DNA from 4 places in the Propionispora hippei DSM 15287 genome. Region 1 is predicted to be linked to each of the others. Evidence: riboswitches for the same ligand, from Rfam matches in the RefSeq annotation. Region 1 holds a riboswitch; each other region holds the start of a gene.

Region 1 (3,196 bases):
ATGTTGTACAATCGATGAAAGGCTCCCTGGACGTTATGGCCAGTGGTGTGTCCAAGGGAGAAGCGCTGCGGTTTTTGGCGCAGCAGGGACGGCTTCAGTTGGCACAGACCGCCGTGTTTGGTGATAACTATAATGATGTCAGTATGTTCGAACTGGCCGGACTGCCAATTGCGATGGCCAACGGGGAGTCTGCCGCCAAGCAGGCCGCTAAATTCGTTGCCCGCTCCAATGATGAGAACGGTGTGGCGCATGCTATCCGGCGCTATATTTTGGAACAGCCTGTTTGATAATGGAAATAGGATAGTATAGACGGCCGGCATTGCCGGCTGTGTTTATTTTGGTTGCTTCAACCCAGCAAGCCGGAACTTTTTTGGAATATAACCGGCATGACGGCCAAGGTAAACTGTTTTTTGCGATATATTGTAATTGACGAAAAAATAAATACTATATCTTGTGCTTTTTGCAGGATAATGACTGTTTAAGGCGAAACAGTCATTAAAAGTGATCTATTTGGAGAGGATTGTTATGCTAATCAAAAATGTAGTGGTGGAAAACCCTGAGCATCTGCCGGAAAAAGAAGTACAGGCCTATGTGTATGAGGAAATGGCTATTTGGCAAAAGACAGGCAAGACCTTGGGCCGCGTTGTTCTTTGCCTGGAAGGAAATGACGTGGTTATTCAGTCTTTTGAACAATCCCCGATTAAAAGAACGCGCCGGATTACCGGCTATCTCAGTACGGTGGATAAGTTCAATGATGCGAAACAGCGGGAATTGGCTGATCGCTTGCCTCATAATCAGGAACGGGAAGCAGTACTTTTGGTGTAGGAAAATACAAGGAGGGATAATCCATGTCTCAGTTGAAAGCCATCTGCCCCCATTGTGACAGTGAACTGGTCAAACAGGCTGTGACGGTGGACTTGGTTGTGTTTAAATGCGTACAGTGCAACCGCGAATTCGGTCCATTGCCGGCGGCCTGCACGCAGGCCGAGCTGGACCGGGTGTTGAATGAGTCCGACCGGTGAAAAAACGCCTGGCAAGGCGTTTTTTTTATGGCTGGAAACAGGCTTGCTAAAATTGGAGAATAACTAACAAAGCAGATAGTTATTGACGAGTTTGGTAAAAATATGTAATATGTTATAGGGATCTAAAAAAATATTGGGTAAACTTATCGAAAGGTAAGGACACAAAGCCATGGGTCTAAGGATGTATGCATCTATGATTGCCAGGTTGCCTGTTTTCTATCAAAACGGTTTAGTAGGCCAGGCGACCCCTGGCCTTTTATGTTTTTGTGAGGATTAGGTCGCATAATTCTGAGGTGGTGGCAATACGGAGGAGCGAAAGTGAACAAAGGCAAGCTGGTTTTTTTCTTACAACAAATGGGGCAGGCCAGAGGAAGATGGGTTTTCTTGTTTATGGCGGCTTATGTCGTTTTGTTTTTTACTTGGAGTGTTGGCTGGGCTGAAGCAGGAAGCCTGCGCCTGGCGGGTTGCGGTGCTTTGGTTTTCACCTGTGTGGCGGTTGCAAGCGGGCTTTTATTTCAAACCTATCGGAAGGTCAGGGAAGATTCCCTGTTTTGGCTGTTGTTGTTCCTGGGAATTAGCAGTTCAGCCGGTGGCATTCTTTTGGAAGGGTATTACCGGCTTGCATTACAGATTGATTTTCCCTTTTTGAGCTGGGATAATTTATTTTATGTGGCAAGTTCCTTTTTGACGTTGGCAGCTTATGTCTCTCTGCTCTGGCAGCGCCGGGGAGCCTGCTTTTGCTTTAAGGCACTGTTTGATATTACGCTGCTCCTGGTTGTTGTTTTTGCGGTAAGCTGGGACTATATCCGGATGTATTTTGTTTTTTCCAATGAACAGGCATTGACCAATATGCTTTTTCTGGCATATCCTGTTATGGATTTAGGCTTGCTGTTCGGAACAGCCAGATTTTATTTTCAGTTTAAACGGTTTAACCGACCTATGCTGCATTGTTTTTTGGGGAGTATCATTTTTTTCTTTATTGCCGATACGGCTTTTTTATACGGCTCTTTGCTGGAGGCTAATTCCGCCGGCACCTGGTATCACATGCTCTGGGGGTTGGCCAATCTGCTGATTGCCTTGGCAGCGTCATTCCGGCAGGGCGAGTATGCGATTGGACAGGAAGGCAGCTTGGAATATAACCCTGGCACCGTGTGGCTTTGCCTTTCCTATGGCGTTGTGGCCGGACTGTTCCTGCTGCTGCTGGTAAAGCTGGAGGAGCTTGTCAGCGTGGCTGTCGGGTTGTTCATTTGCCTGTTGCTGATCAGTGTCCGTCAGGTGTTTTCCTTTTTGGAAAATAAGCGGCTGCTTCAGTCCTTGCAGCAGAAGAACGCCGAATTGTTGACTATGGCATATACCGATCATCTGACCGCCATGCCTAACCGGTTCCGGTTTCTGGAAGATATTAAGGTAAAGCAGAAACCTTGTGTGGCGATTATCAATATTGAAAATTTCCGGGCCATTAATGAATTTTACGGCTGCCAGGCAGGCGATAAGGTATTGCGCGATGTAGCGTCCTGCATCCTGCAGGAAGCGGGCCGCTGCAGTTATGAGGTATACCGGCTGTCGGGTGATGAGTATGCCCTGTTGGCTGACGGCGTGGAGCCAAACCTGTTTAAAAGAAATATCCTGGACATGTATGACTGTATTGAACAAACCAAATTTTCAATCCATGGACAACTGCATCCTGTTTTTGTCAGCATTGGCCTGTCCTTCACTGCCGAAAGTCCGCTGGAAAAGGCGCAAATGGCCCTTCGCTATGCCCGCCAGCGTCACCTTAAGGTCCAGGTATATGGTGACGACCTGCCGGTAAAAGACAGTTATCACCATAATTTATACTGGGTGCAAGAGGTGCAGGAAGCCATTGAAGAGGACCGCATTTTGCTCTATTATCAGCCGATTCTGGAGCTTTGCACCGGCCGGGTTACCAAGTATGAGGCCTTAGTGCGCATGCTGTCCCGGCAGGGCGAGATTATTTCACCCGGCTGTTTTCTGCCGGTGATTAAAAAAACTAAAATATATCCCCGGCTAACGGAGGTTATTTTGGAAAAATGTTTTGCCTATTTTCAGGATAAGGACGTTGAGTTTTCGATTAATTTGAGCGCAGCCGATATCGCGGACAGCAAGGTAACGCAACGGATACTTCGGTTATTGGCCGGTTCAGGACTGGCCGGCCG
Region 2 (3,196 bases), on a different contig from region 1:
CCGATCATTTGATGCACATAATCAACAGCTCCGTCAGTAACGGCAAAAGGAGCAAGTACCTGATAAATCCCGCAATTTTCATAATGATAAATATGTCTTTCCGGCCAAACCTGTTTACCAATCCGTACCGAAGTCTTCGCATTGTTTAACCGGTTAGCTAAGCCTGACCAACCTTCTACATAGTTTCCAATCCCCGCTGTAACATGAATATTCCGGACATAGGCACCGATATAAGCTACATAACTTTCCGCCAGTTCGGTTTCCCGTTCTTTATGGTTGGGACATGAAGCAAAATCACTAAGGACTACAATACCAATGTCTGTCTCCCAGGCAATCGTATTATTCTTCTTATTTAATATATCGATCAAGAAATCTACGAGCTGCTGCTTATGGTAATGATGATCGGCTGTATCAGACACTCCCGGTATAGTATCTACTTCGAAAAACAATAAAGAAAAATCTTTGGGAATATGAAGCTTGTTTTTTTCACTATACTCCTGCAGCTCCAGATCATTTATATCATTCCGGACAGCCAGTTTATTAAAAAACTCACTTCTCTTTTTTCTTTCATACGCCTGATATAGCAGACTCTCATTTCTTTTTCTTTCACTAATATTACGGGTAACACCAATATAGCCAATATGGGCACCCGCCTGATCCCGGGCAATGCTTATGGAAGATTCAAGCCAGATCACTTTCCGGTCTTTTCGCAGTTGTTCCTCTTCCACAATGAACGGTACTTTACTGCTGTGCCATTGAATGTTGTCAGTCGTGATCTTCTGAAAAGCATTCCACAAAAAGGTAAGTGTCGTTTGCTCCGAATTTTCCCCCTCTAGTTCAACTGCTGCAAACCCTAACAATTTCTCAACCGAGGGACTTATATATCGGATAATGCCGCCGGTATCCAACAGCCAGATTACGTCCCCCGTATTTTCAGCAATAAATTTATATTTTCGTTCACTTTCCCGAATGATTTCCTGTTGTTTTTCAAGCTCTGCAATATAGCGTCGCTCATTTTCTGCCGCATCTTTTAAACCAAGCACCATGCTATTAAACGCAATGGAAAAGTCTCCCATAAAATCAACCCGTTGGCTATAATCACCGGAAGCAACCATCCCTGTTTGCCAAGTCAAATGGCGCAGATTGGACTGCAGGGCCTTTAACGCACCCGGCCAATATCCGCGTAAGTTTATTGTAGAAGACAAATCACCTTTAGCAAGTGTATCAGTAAAGGATCTAAGCAAGAGAAGCTCGTTTTTCAGCTTGACAAACTCCGGATGTTTTCCCGCGCAGGCAGAATCACCGTTTGTCACGTCTTTTCCCTTTATCACCTGATATAACTCTCTCAGTATTTCATTGATTTCTTCTTCCATTTCTTTACGCACGTGGATATCCCTCTCTAAAACCAAAGATTCACTTCACGGATATTTCAGCAGTGAACCGGCAAGTCCTGTCACCTGTACACCAACAGTCAATCTCCTTAACACTATACTGCTTGCCGGTAAACCCTTCCAGAAGCCCGGCAATAAAACCTTCATCATAAACGCATACTTCATAATCCAATTCCGGCAATCCGGAACAATCCAAGTCCTCGGAAATGCTCATTACATATTTTCCGTTTTCATGATCAGCCGATTCAACCCGTAGAATTCCGATTTTCTTATCCGCCAGGGCTGTTTGTATTGCCTGAATAAAACTGTTGAAATCTTTTACATCCCTAATAACGTTCTGGTAGAATTGTTTTCCCGCCAGCAACCCTGACTCATAGAACAAGGTATCGACCATTTCCGTTCCGTAATGTTTCTCAAGCACATCGCGAAAACAAAACTGCATAAGTCTGTATACATCAGTGCTAACCATCGGCCCCAGGTTCGGCCTGCCGGCAGCAAGATCGCCAAGCAATTCCCATTGAAATTCATATTTTCGCTTCATAACAAGACTCCTCTTTTTGTTTGACTACCATGCAAGCACGCTCGGATTAGCTGCGCTTGAAAGCTAACTTCAACACTTAACACCTCAAATAAATTGTTTATTACTAAAAAAAAATCGCCAAAACCTATTTGCGGCTTGGCAATCATTTATACCGTCCTTTGGTATAGTTAGATCCATAGCTTTGCGTCCTTGTCTTTCGACAAGTTTGCCAAAAAATCCTTCGTTTTTTTACAAATTCTACATAAATTTTACATTTCTAGACTGACTATCACTTTTCCTTCTGTCCTTGGCAAAAAAACATATTTTTCGGCCATAATCTATTTTTTATTTTAAGCACGGCTCACAGTATACAATCTCCATCGGGATTCCTCTGCTATCTCCTACCGGCCGTTGAGGAATAGTAGAAAAACCATACTGCATACCAAGCCGGCCAATAACCGACAATACCATGGCATCTATAAAATCATCCAGTAATTGTTTGGGATAACGGTTTTCGATTTCAGTCATGGCCTGTCCGGCTTGTATAAAATACTCTGAAAGCAACTGTGTTCTCTCTTTAAGTCCCTCTGGGAAGGTTTTCTTGCTCACCAGCGGTTTATTACCGTTTAATATAGCAAAACCGAACTCTGGATGCGATTCCCGCAGTCGGCCGATGTATTGAGGCTGCTCCAGTAAAAATTGATCCACCTCGCGAATCTTTGGCGTAAACCCCAGTGACTGTTCGGACAGACTTTTTTGAAGAACCTGCAAATTGCAAGCCTTGGCGCTCTGCTTGTCCCTGGCGTAAACGGCCTGACGGCAGGGAGTATTAAACACACTGGATGCCTTTCCCGGCAGCCTACTCCTTAATTTCTGATCCGGTCTAGCCGCATTCTGCTGACTGGTTTCCGGTAACCCAATCGGGATGTCGATAAGCAGACATTCGGCAGCGTCATGCTCTGCCATCAGTTGGGTAATATCCGGATAATCGGCAAAACCATACCGGCCGGACAGGTCGTGCCAAAACACTGCCCAGCCCCGATATTTTCCCACTCGTTTGCAACTGTCAATACCTACCCAGCAGGTACCGCCCATTCTTGCTTCCATTTCTGTATTTCCTTCCATAAAAAATATCATTGTTAATACAATGATATACAGGACCGCTTATGATTTGCAAGGAATAACAGTAGCACAATAGCCGATATTGGGTATAGGAAAATAAGGAGATCCTTCCTTTTCTTTATACGCAACTCTTATATAGGGTATCAATGTTTTATCTTTACAG
Region 3 (3,196 bases), on a different contig from region 1:
CTGGTCGAGCCCGGCGGATCATCCGGTGCTACAGCGCCATAGGGAATTGTTCGGTGCCGACTTATCAGGCGATGAGCCCTGGATATTTTCCTGGCAGCCGGAAGAGATTCACTCCGGGATGGTCACCGCTATGTTTGCCGCCGAACAACAGATGCTTACCTGCCGGGATTGTTTGCCAAAAGACTGGCTGGTAGATATGTACACCTCGGAAAATATTCGCATGGATATCCACTTGCCCGGCCATACCAAAGGCAAGGGTGTCCGCTTTTTGCACGAAAAACTGGGTATTGATTTTGCCAATACCTTCGCTTTTGGCGATGCCCGCAATGACCTGGAGATGATGCGCCAGGTGAACTATGGCATTGCCATGGGAAATGCCACCGAAGAACTGAAGGCGGCTGCCTTTGCGGTAACCGACGATGTGGATAAGGACGGAATTTATAAGGCACTGAAAAAATATAATGTGATCTGAATGTTGTCTAAGCCAAAGAAGACAGCCTGGTATCCGTTGACGGGTATCAGGCTGTCTTGATATAAACTTCAGTTCAGCGGCCGAGTGGTTTTCCGGGTTAGGGTATAGGCTAAATGTCGCGCATAGTAAGATCGGATAGGAATATATAACTTATCAGGTTGATGATTTGGATATAGTGGGCCGGATCAGGAACGGCATGCTGCAGGAAGTGGTCCATTGAGTGAGACATAGCTACAGTGAGCTTGCTGACGAAAAAGTCAAAATATGAGTGAGTTTTGTAGAATAGCAAGAGGATTTTCCTGTAATTTGTCGAAAAGGAAAATAAATGGAATGGGCAAACTCAGCCGAAAGGTGAGGACGCAAAGCCATGGGTCTAAAGGGTTAGCTACCGATGACTGCCAGGCTGCGATTGAAATATCAATCGTAGCCTGTTTTTTTTGTTTTCGATCAGTAAACCTGGCCGGCTTACTGCAAAAAAGTGGACAGAACCCAAGGTGGCGGAACCAGCTCCGATGAGAGGAGGGCAGCAGCAACCTTAAGGACATTGCAAAGCGATTTCCGATGATTGAAAATGACAGTTGATACCAAAAAGTCAGGGGGATTTTTATGAAAATGTTAAAGTCACAACTCACTATTGTTATAACGGCTGTTATTGTCATAAGCTTGTTGCTTGTCGGCGGATTAAGCTACCGCAATCAACGGAATCTCATTCTAGAGGATGAAGCACAGGAATTTAAAAAAATAGACATGATTGTCCAAACCAGTATTGAAGAATATTTGAATCGTTCCGCTGCGGTCGCCGCTTCCCTTGCCTATAATCCGGAAGTGGCACGCCTGCTTAGCGAGCGGGACCGGGAAGGTTTATTCCGGCTGGTTGGCCCGGTGTATAAGCAGCTTAAGGAGCAGGGCGTAGAACAAATGCAGTTCCATCTGGCGCCGGCGACTTCTTTTTTACGAATTAATGCGCCGGGTAAGTTTGGTGATGACTTATCGGGCTTTAGAAAAACGGTAGTCGAGGCTAACAAATCCCTTAAGCCTGTTGTCGGCATTGAAGCCGGCGTTACCGGCTGGGGTTTTCGCGCTGTTATGCCAGTTTATTTCAATAATGCCCCTGTCGGTACGGTGGAAACAGGCATGAATTTTGATAAAGTCTTTTTGGAAAAACAATTAAAGGCCAAATTCCCCGGTGAGTATTATTGCTATGAGTTGAACCCAGACGGAACGGACAAGCTGTTGGCAGCGACTGCGGATGAAGACCTGCTGGCGCTGCCGATCGATACTGCCCGGCAGGTTGCGGCCAGCGGTGCGATGAGCTACGGCTATAGTAATAACGGTGAGAAGGCTTATGTAGCGGTTCCGGTCCGGGATTACTCCGGTCAGGTCAAAGCCTTGATCAAAGTGGTATTAGACAGGCAGAATACATTGGCGCAACTGCAGAAAAACATGCTGATAACCTGCGTATTAAGTGCGGGTGTCTTGGTGCTTGCGGTTTTTTTAATTCTTTTGGTTATGAAACGCCAATTAGTAAACCCTATTTATCAATTGCTGGAGAAAATGGAGCAGGTAGCGCAGGGTGATTTGAGTATTTCCTTCGCCCGGGACAAACGGGGTGAGGTCGGACGCCTGGAGGGGGCTATTGGCAATACGCTACAACAGCTTTGCAACTTAATTTCCCAAATCCAGCAAGTAGCTCTGCAGCTTGCCGCTGCCAGCCAGACATTGAATGCCAATGCCGATCTGTCGGCTCAGACAGCTGCTCAGGTGGCGGCAGTGATCGGAGAAGTAGCGGATGGAGCGGAAAAACAATTGCGGGCTGTCGATGGCGCAACGGCGGTTGTTGAACAAATGTCGGACAGCATTGACCAAATTGCCGCTCATGCCAACCAGGTGGCCGGTACTTCGTCGCAGTCGGCTGAAACGGCGCAAGAAGGCAACAAGACGGTGGAAAACGTCATTAGACAAATGGGAAATATCGAAAAGGCTGTGGCGCATTCTTCGCAGGTGGTGGTCAAGCTGGGAGCTGCTTCCCAGGAGATCGGCCAGATTGTCGATACCATTTCCGGATTGGCCGGCCAGACCAATCTGCTGGCACTTAATGCTGCCATTGAAGCAGCCCGTGCCGGAGAACAGGGACGGGGTTTTGCCGTAGTGGCGGAAGAAGTCCGCAAACTAGCCGAACAATCACAGGAAGCTGCGAAGCAAATTAGTACTTTAATTGCTGAAATACAGCACAATACGGCTGACGCGGTACTGGCCATGGAAGGAGGCACCAGAGAGGTCCGCAATGGCGCGGAAGTGGTTGTAGAGTCCGGACGTGCTTTTCAGGCTATTTTCCAATCTATCGATACCGTATCGGAACAGACCAGGGAAATTTCTGCCTCTATACAGCAAATGACCGGTGGCAGCCAGCAAATTATCCAGTCTGTGAAGGATATTGACACGATCAGCAAAGGAGCTGCCAGTAAGGCTCAGACGGTGTCGGCTGTGACAGAGGAACAATCGGCAACTATGGAAGAAATTGCTGCCTCCAGTCAAACCCTTGCTAAAATGGCTGCAGAATTAACCCGAGCCGTAGGCCGGTTTAAGCTTTAATATAAAGAACCGGCGGGCCTTCCGGGAGCGCTTGGAAGCAACCTTGCTGAAGACGAAGGAAGAGGAAAACGAGGTTTTTCTGGGGCTTATGGGCTTGGACGGTTTGAAAAAAGTTAATGATGTGTATGGTCA
Region 4 (3,196 bases), on a different contig from region 1:
ACGGCGGAGGAAGCGCTGCACATAGTGGACATTATTGTACGGTATTATCAAAAGAATGCCGATATTGAACGGGTCGGACAATTTATTGACCGGATTGGCTTAAAAAAATTCAAGGCCGATGTGCTGGCCGAATTCTACAAGGGCGTCAGCGAAACCACCGAACCGCTGGTCAGCCAGTCGGCTGCCGGGGAAAAAATCATTCCTGTGGCGGGCGGCCTGACCGAAGGAACGCTGGTGCTGGGTGACAAGATCACCGCCGACAGCGTGATCAGTGACATTATCCGGGTATATCCGCAAACGGTACCTGTCTTCCGCTCGTTTGGCATGGGCTGTCTGGGCTGTCCGTCCTCGACGGGGGAAGCGGTCCAGAAGGCGGCGGAAATACATGGGATCAAGGTGGATGAAATTCTGGCGGCACTGAACAAGGTTATATAGGCTTTTTTTACTACATTTCTTATCTTATGGCAGGAGGAATACAGATGAGTGCATTTTTAGGACATATTCACTATTGGCTATACAATAAGATCCGCTTGGTGATCAAACGGGAAGAACTGGTCTTTGCCAAAGCCCAGGAATGCTGCGGCGATACGGCGGAAGAACTGCGGGACCAGGTGTGGCAGACCTACGGGCAGCCACTGCCTGATGCCGATCTGGGTGATTTGATTGAGCACGGTAATATCCATGGCTGGCTGCAGCGGCAGATCAACCTGGCCGAGTCGAGAGAAGCGGCTTTGATTAAGGAATTGCTTGAGATTTGCGGCGGTGACGCCGAAGCGGCGATTTTCCGGGCTTTTGCCGAACATGGCGAGGGCTGCGGCCGTCATGCCGCCGAACAAAATAAATATGAAACCGACCGGGCTGACGGCATCTATCAGGCGCTGAATGATTACCTGCTGAACGGCATGCCCTGTGATCAGGCCGATGTCATGGTGGCTAACAGCGCTGATCAGGTCATCTGGAAGAGCGGCACCTGCCTGCAGGAACCCAACTGGAAACGGGTTGGTATCAGTGCTAAACCCATGAAAAAGTTATATCAGGAGTGGACACAAAATTTCGTCCGGGCAATCAATCCGGCCATGGAATACAGCCAGACTGCCGACACCGCTCAGGGCGAAGCCGTTAACCGGCACGAGATTAAACGGGTTTGATAAGCGATCTGAAGTCTAGGATATCGCTGAAGCGGAAAAACAGCCACCAGGCTGTTTTTTTGTATGATTATTTGGCAGTCTGCTGGACGTGCACAAAATAATTCCGATGATTCCTTCCAAGACACGGATAAAACGAGTATAATAAAACATAGAAAGAGTAGATAATTGGCAAAGAAAAAGTCTTTTTGTCGAATTATCGGCAGTAGGACTGAAGCGCTACCTTTTTTAGTTATTTTAGACAGTGTCCCAAAGCAAGAAGTTATGAATTGATCATATAGATAACCTTTTAGCAAACCTTCTTAAAGGAAGGGACGCAAAGCCATGGGTCTAAGGATGTAAATCTATGATAGCCAGGTTGCATAAAGCACCGGCTATTTTTTATTTTTTATCAGCCGCGAGGGAAGCTTGTTCCCCATATGGATAAGGAGATGGAGACATTGGCTGTAGGAAAATGTTCTTGTGGCAGCAAGCAGTATGAAGAGGTTGATATAACGCCGGCGGGAGCTCAGAAGAAGCGATCCTTTACCCGTTGCAAGCGCTGCGGCTTAGTTGTGGCGGGACAGGGAAACTGGCCGGAGGAAGAAGAGACGGGGCTGGTAAGCCATTGGGTAAGAGTCTTGCGGGAAAGTATGGGCTCCATCCTGCGGGCATAATCGCCCGAATTTGGGCAAGGGGACGGTTCGGGCGATTCTCATGAGCCGTTGCCGGAATCAGCGATTATGGCAGCCTTGCAACCGTCAGGCAGGGCCTTAGCTTAGCAGGAAAACGGCAGCAAACAGGGAACTATTACTAGTGGCCAATAAGCTGGGTCATTTCGTTAATTTAATAATACACCCAAACAAACGGATACTTCGTCTGCCTGTTTATGCCGGACTTTCCCGGTCTGGCTGAGGTGGGGTTTAGGAAAACCAAAGGAGATGGATAGCTTGGATATGCCTGCGATAATACAGGATGCGTTCAGCAGCGGCTTCTCGCTGCCGTCGGCGGCCAGCGCGGTGCCGGACATGACGCAGACAGTTGCTACAATAAAGGAAGTATGGGATGCCCAAACTTTTTCCGACATGGTCAACGGACAGGTCCATGTGCCTGATGATGTAATCAATCAGGCGCTGGCATCGATGCTGGAGCCCGGCGGACCGGTTACAGAAATGAAGGTTACGTCGCTAAAAAATCACCAGCTTAGAATTGAAGCGAAGACGGTCAAGGAAGGGCGGGTCGTGCTGGTCTGCACGGTGGAGCAATTAGTACATAATCAGGATCAATCGCTGCTAACACTGAAGGTAACTGATAAAAAGCTGCCGGACAAGCCCTTCGTGTCGTGGATTTTTTCACGGGTCAGTCTGGCCATGGTGAGCAAGGTTGTGGGACACCTGGATCCCTCCTACGGGTTAGATGTCAATATTCATGGGAATACTGTCACCATTGATTTTCGCCAGGCGCTGTACAATTCGCGGCTGGGCAATTTGGAGCTGTTCGGTTACCGGCCGGTGGATTATCTCACCGTGTATTCGCTTACGCCGCAGGACGGCTTTTCTGATATCAGCACTAACCTAGCGTTGCCGGAGCAGATAAAAACAATGATTAAAAATGTTTGGTTGTAGGGTGTGCTTTTAAATGAACGGAAGGAGCTAGGGCACAAAAAGCGCTGCCAGGGTTGCTTCGGATAGTGTTAAAACCACACCTTAAGACGGGAGGACAATCTGGTATGAAAAAAGTATTAACCATCGCCGGCTCGGATAGCAGCGGCGGCGCCGGCATCCAGGCTGACTTAAAAGCCTTTTCCGCCCAGGGCGTGTTCGGTATGAGTGTTATTACCGCCGTAACGGCGCAAAATACGCAGGGCGTACTGGCGGTGCAGGACATTGAGCCGGAAATCATCGCCAAGCAGATCGAAGCGATTTTTGAAGATATTGAGGTGGATGCCGTTAAAATAGGCATGGTTTCCCGGCCTGTGACCATCCATACCATTGCCGCCAAGCTGCGCCAGTACCAGGCGGTTAATGTGGTACTCGATCCGGTCATGGTGTCCAAAAGCGGCTATCATTTGC

Evidence for each region. Region 1 has a riboswitch for cyclic di-GMP ahead of F3H20_RS08115 (bifunctional diguanylate cyclase/phosphodiesterase). Riboswitches for the same ligand answer to the same signal wherever they lie in the genome.
Region 2: another riboswitch for cyclic di-GMP. It lies ahead of F3H20_RS17395 (V4R domain-containing protein); the one in region 1 lies ahead of F3H20_RS08115 (bifunctional diguanylate cyclase/phosphodiesterase).
Region 3: another riboswitch for cyclic di-GMP. It lies ahead of F3H20_RS06565 (methyl-accepting chemotaxis protein); the one in region 1 lies ahead of F3H20_RS08115 (bifunctional diguanylate cyclase/phosphodiesterase).
Region 4: another riboswitch for cyclic di-GMP. It lies ahead of F3H20_RS17130 (hypothetical protein); the one in region 1 lies ahead of F3H20_RS08115 (bifunctional diguanylate cyclase/phosphodiesterase).

What each region holds. Positions count from the first base shown of each region.
Region 1 is NZ_FQZD01000011.1:103,832-107,027, forward strand. Features, by position in the region: gene F3H20_RS08105 (HAD family hydrolase) at 1-287, shown strand, start outside; gene nrdD (anaerobic ribonucleoside-triphosphate reductase) at 526-825, shown strand; gene F3H20_RS19880 (hypothetical protein) at 849-1,022, shown strand; cyclic di-GMP riboswitch class I at 1,149-1,235, shown strand; gene F3H20_RS08115 (bifunctional diguanylate cyclase/phosphodiesterase) at 1,341-3,196, shown strand, end outside.
Region 2 is NZ_FQZD01000045.1:10,586-13,781, forward strand. Features, by position in the region: gene F3H20_RS17390 (PAS domain S-box protein) at 1-1,385, opposite strand, end outside; gene F3H20_RS17395 (V4R domain-containing protein) at 1,414-1,932, opposite strand; cyclic di-GMP riboswitch class I at 2,059-2,152, opposite strand; gene F3H20_RS17400 (DUF429 domain-containing protein) at 2,257-3,018, opposite strand; gene F3H20_RS17405 (DNRLRE domain-containing protein) at 3,076-3,196, opposite strand, start outside.
Region 3 is NZ_FQZD01000009.1:70,253-73,448, reverse strand. Features, by position in the region: gene F3H20_RS06570 (HAD family hydrolase) at 1-472, shown strand, start outside; cyclic di-GMP riboswitch class I at 796-883, shown strand; gene F3H20_RS06565 (methyl-accepting chemotaxis protein) at 1,079-3,064, shown strand; gene F3H20_RS06560 (GGDEF domain-containing protein) at 3,066-3,196, shown strand, end outside.
Region 4 is NZ_FQZD01000043.1:17,655-20,850, forward strand. Features, by position in the region: gene F3H20_RS17120 (DUF1858 domain-containing protein) at 1-435, shown strand, start outside; gene F3H20_RS17125 (hypothetical protein) at 480-1,148, shown strand; cyclic di-GMP riboswitch class I at 1,427-1,511, shown strand; gene F3H20_RS17130 (hypothetical protein) at 1,565-1,801, shown strand; gene F3H20_RS17135 (hypothetical protein) at 2,081-2,749, shown strand; gene thiD (bifunctional hydroxymethylpyrimidine kinase/phosphomethylpyrimidine kinase) at 2,854-3,196, shown strand, end outside.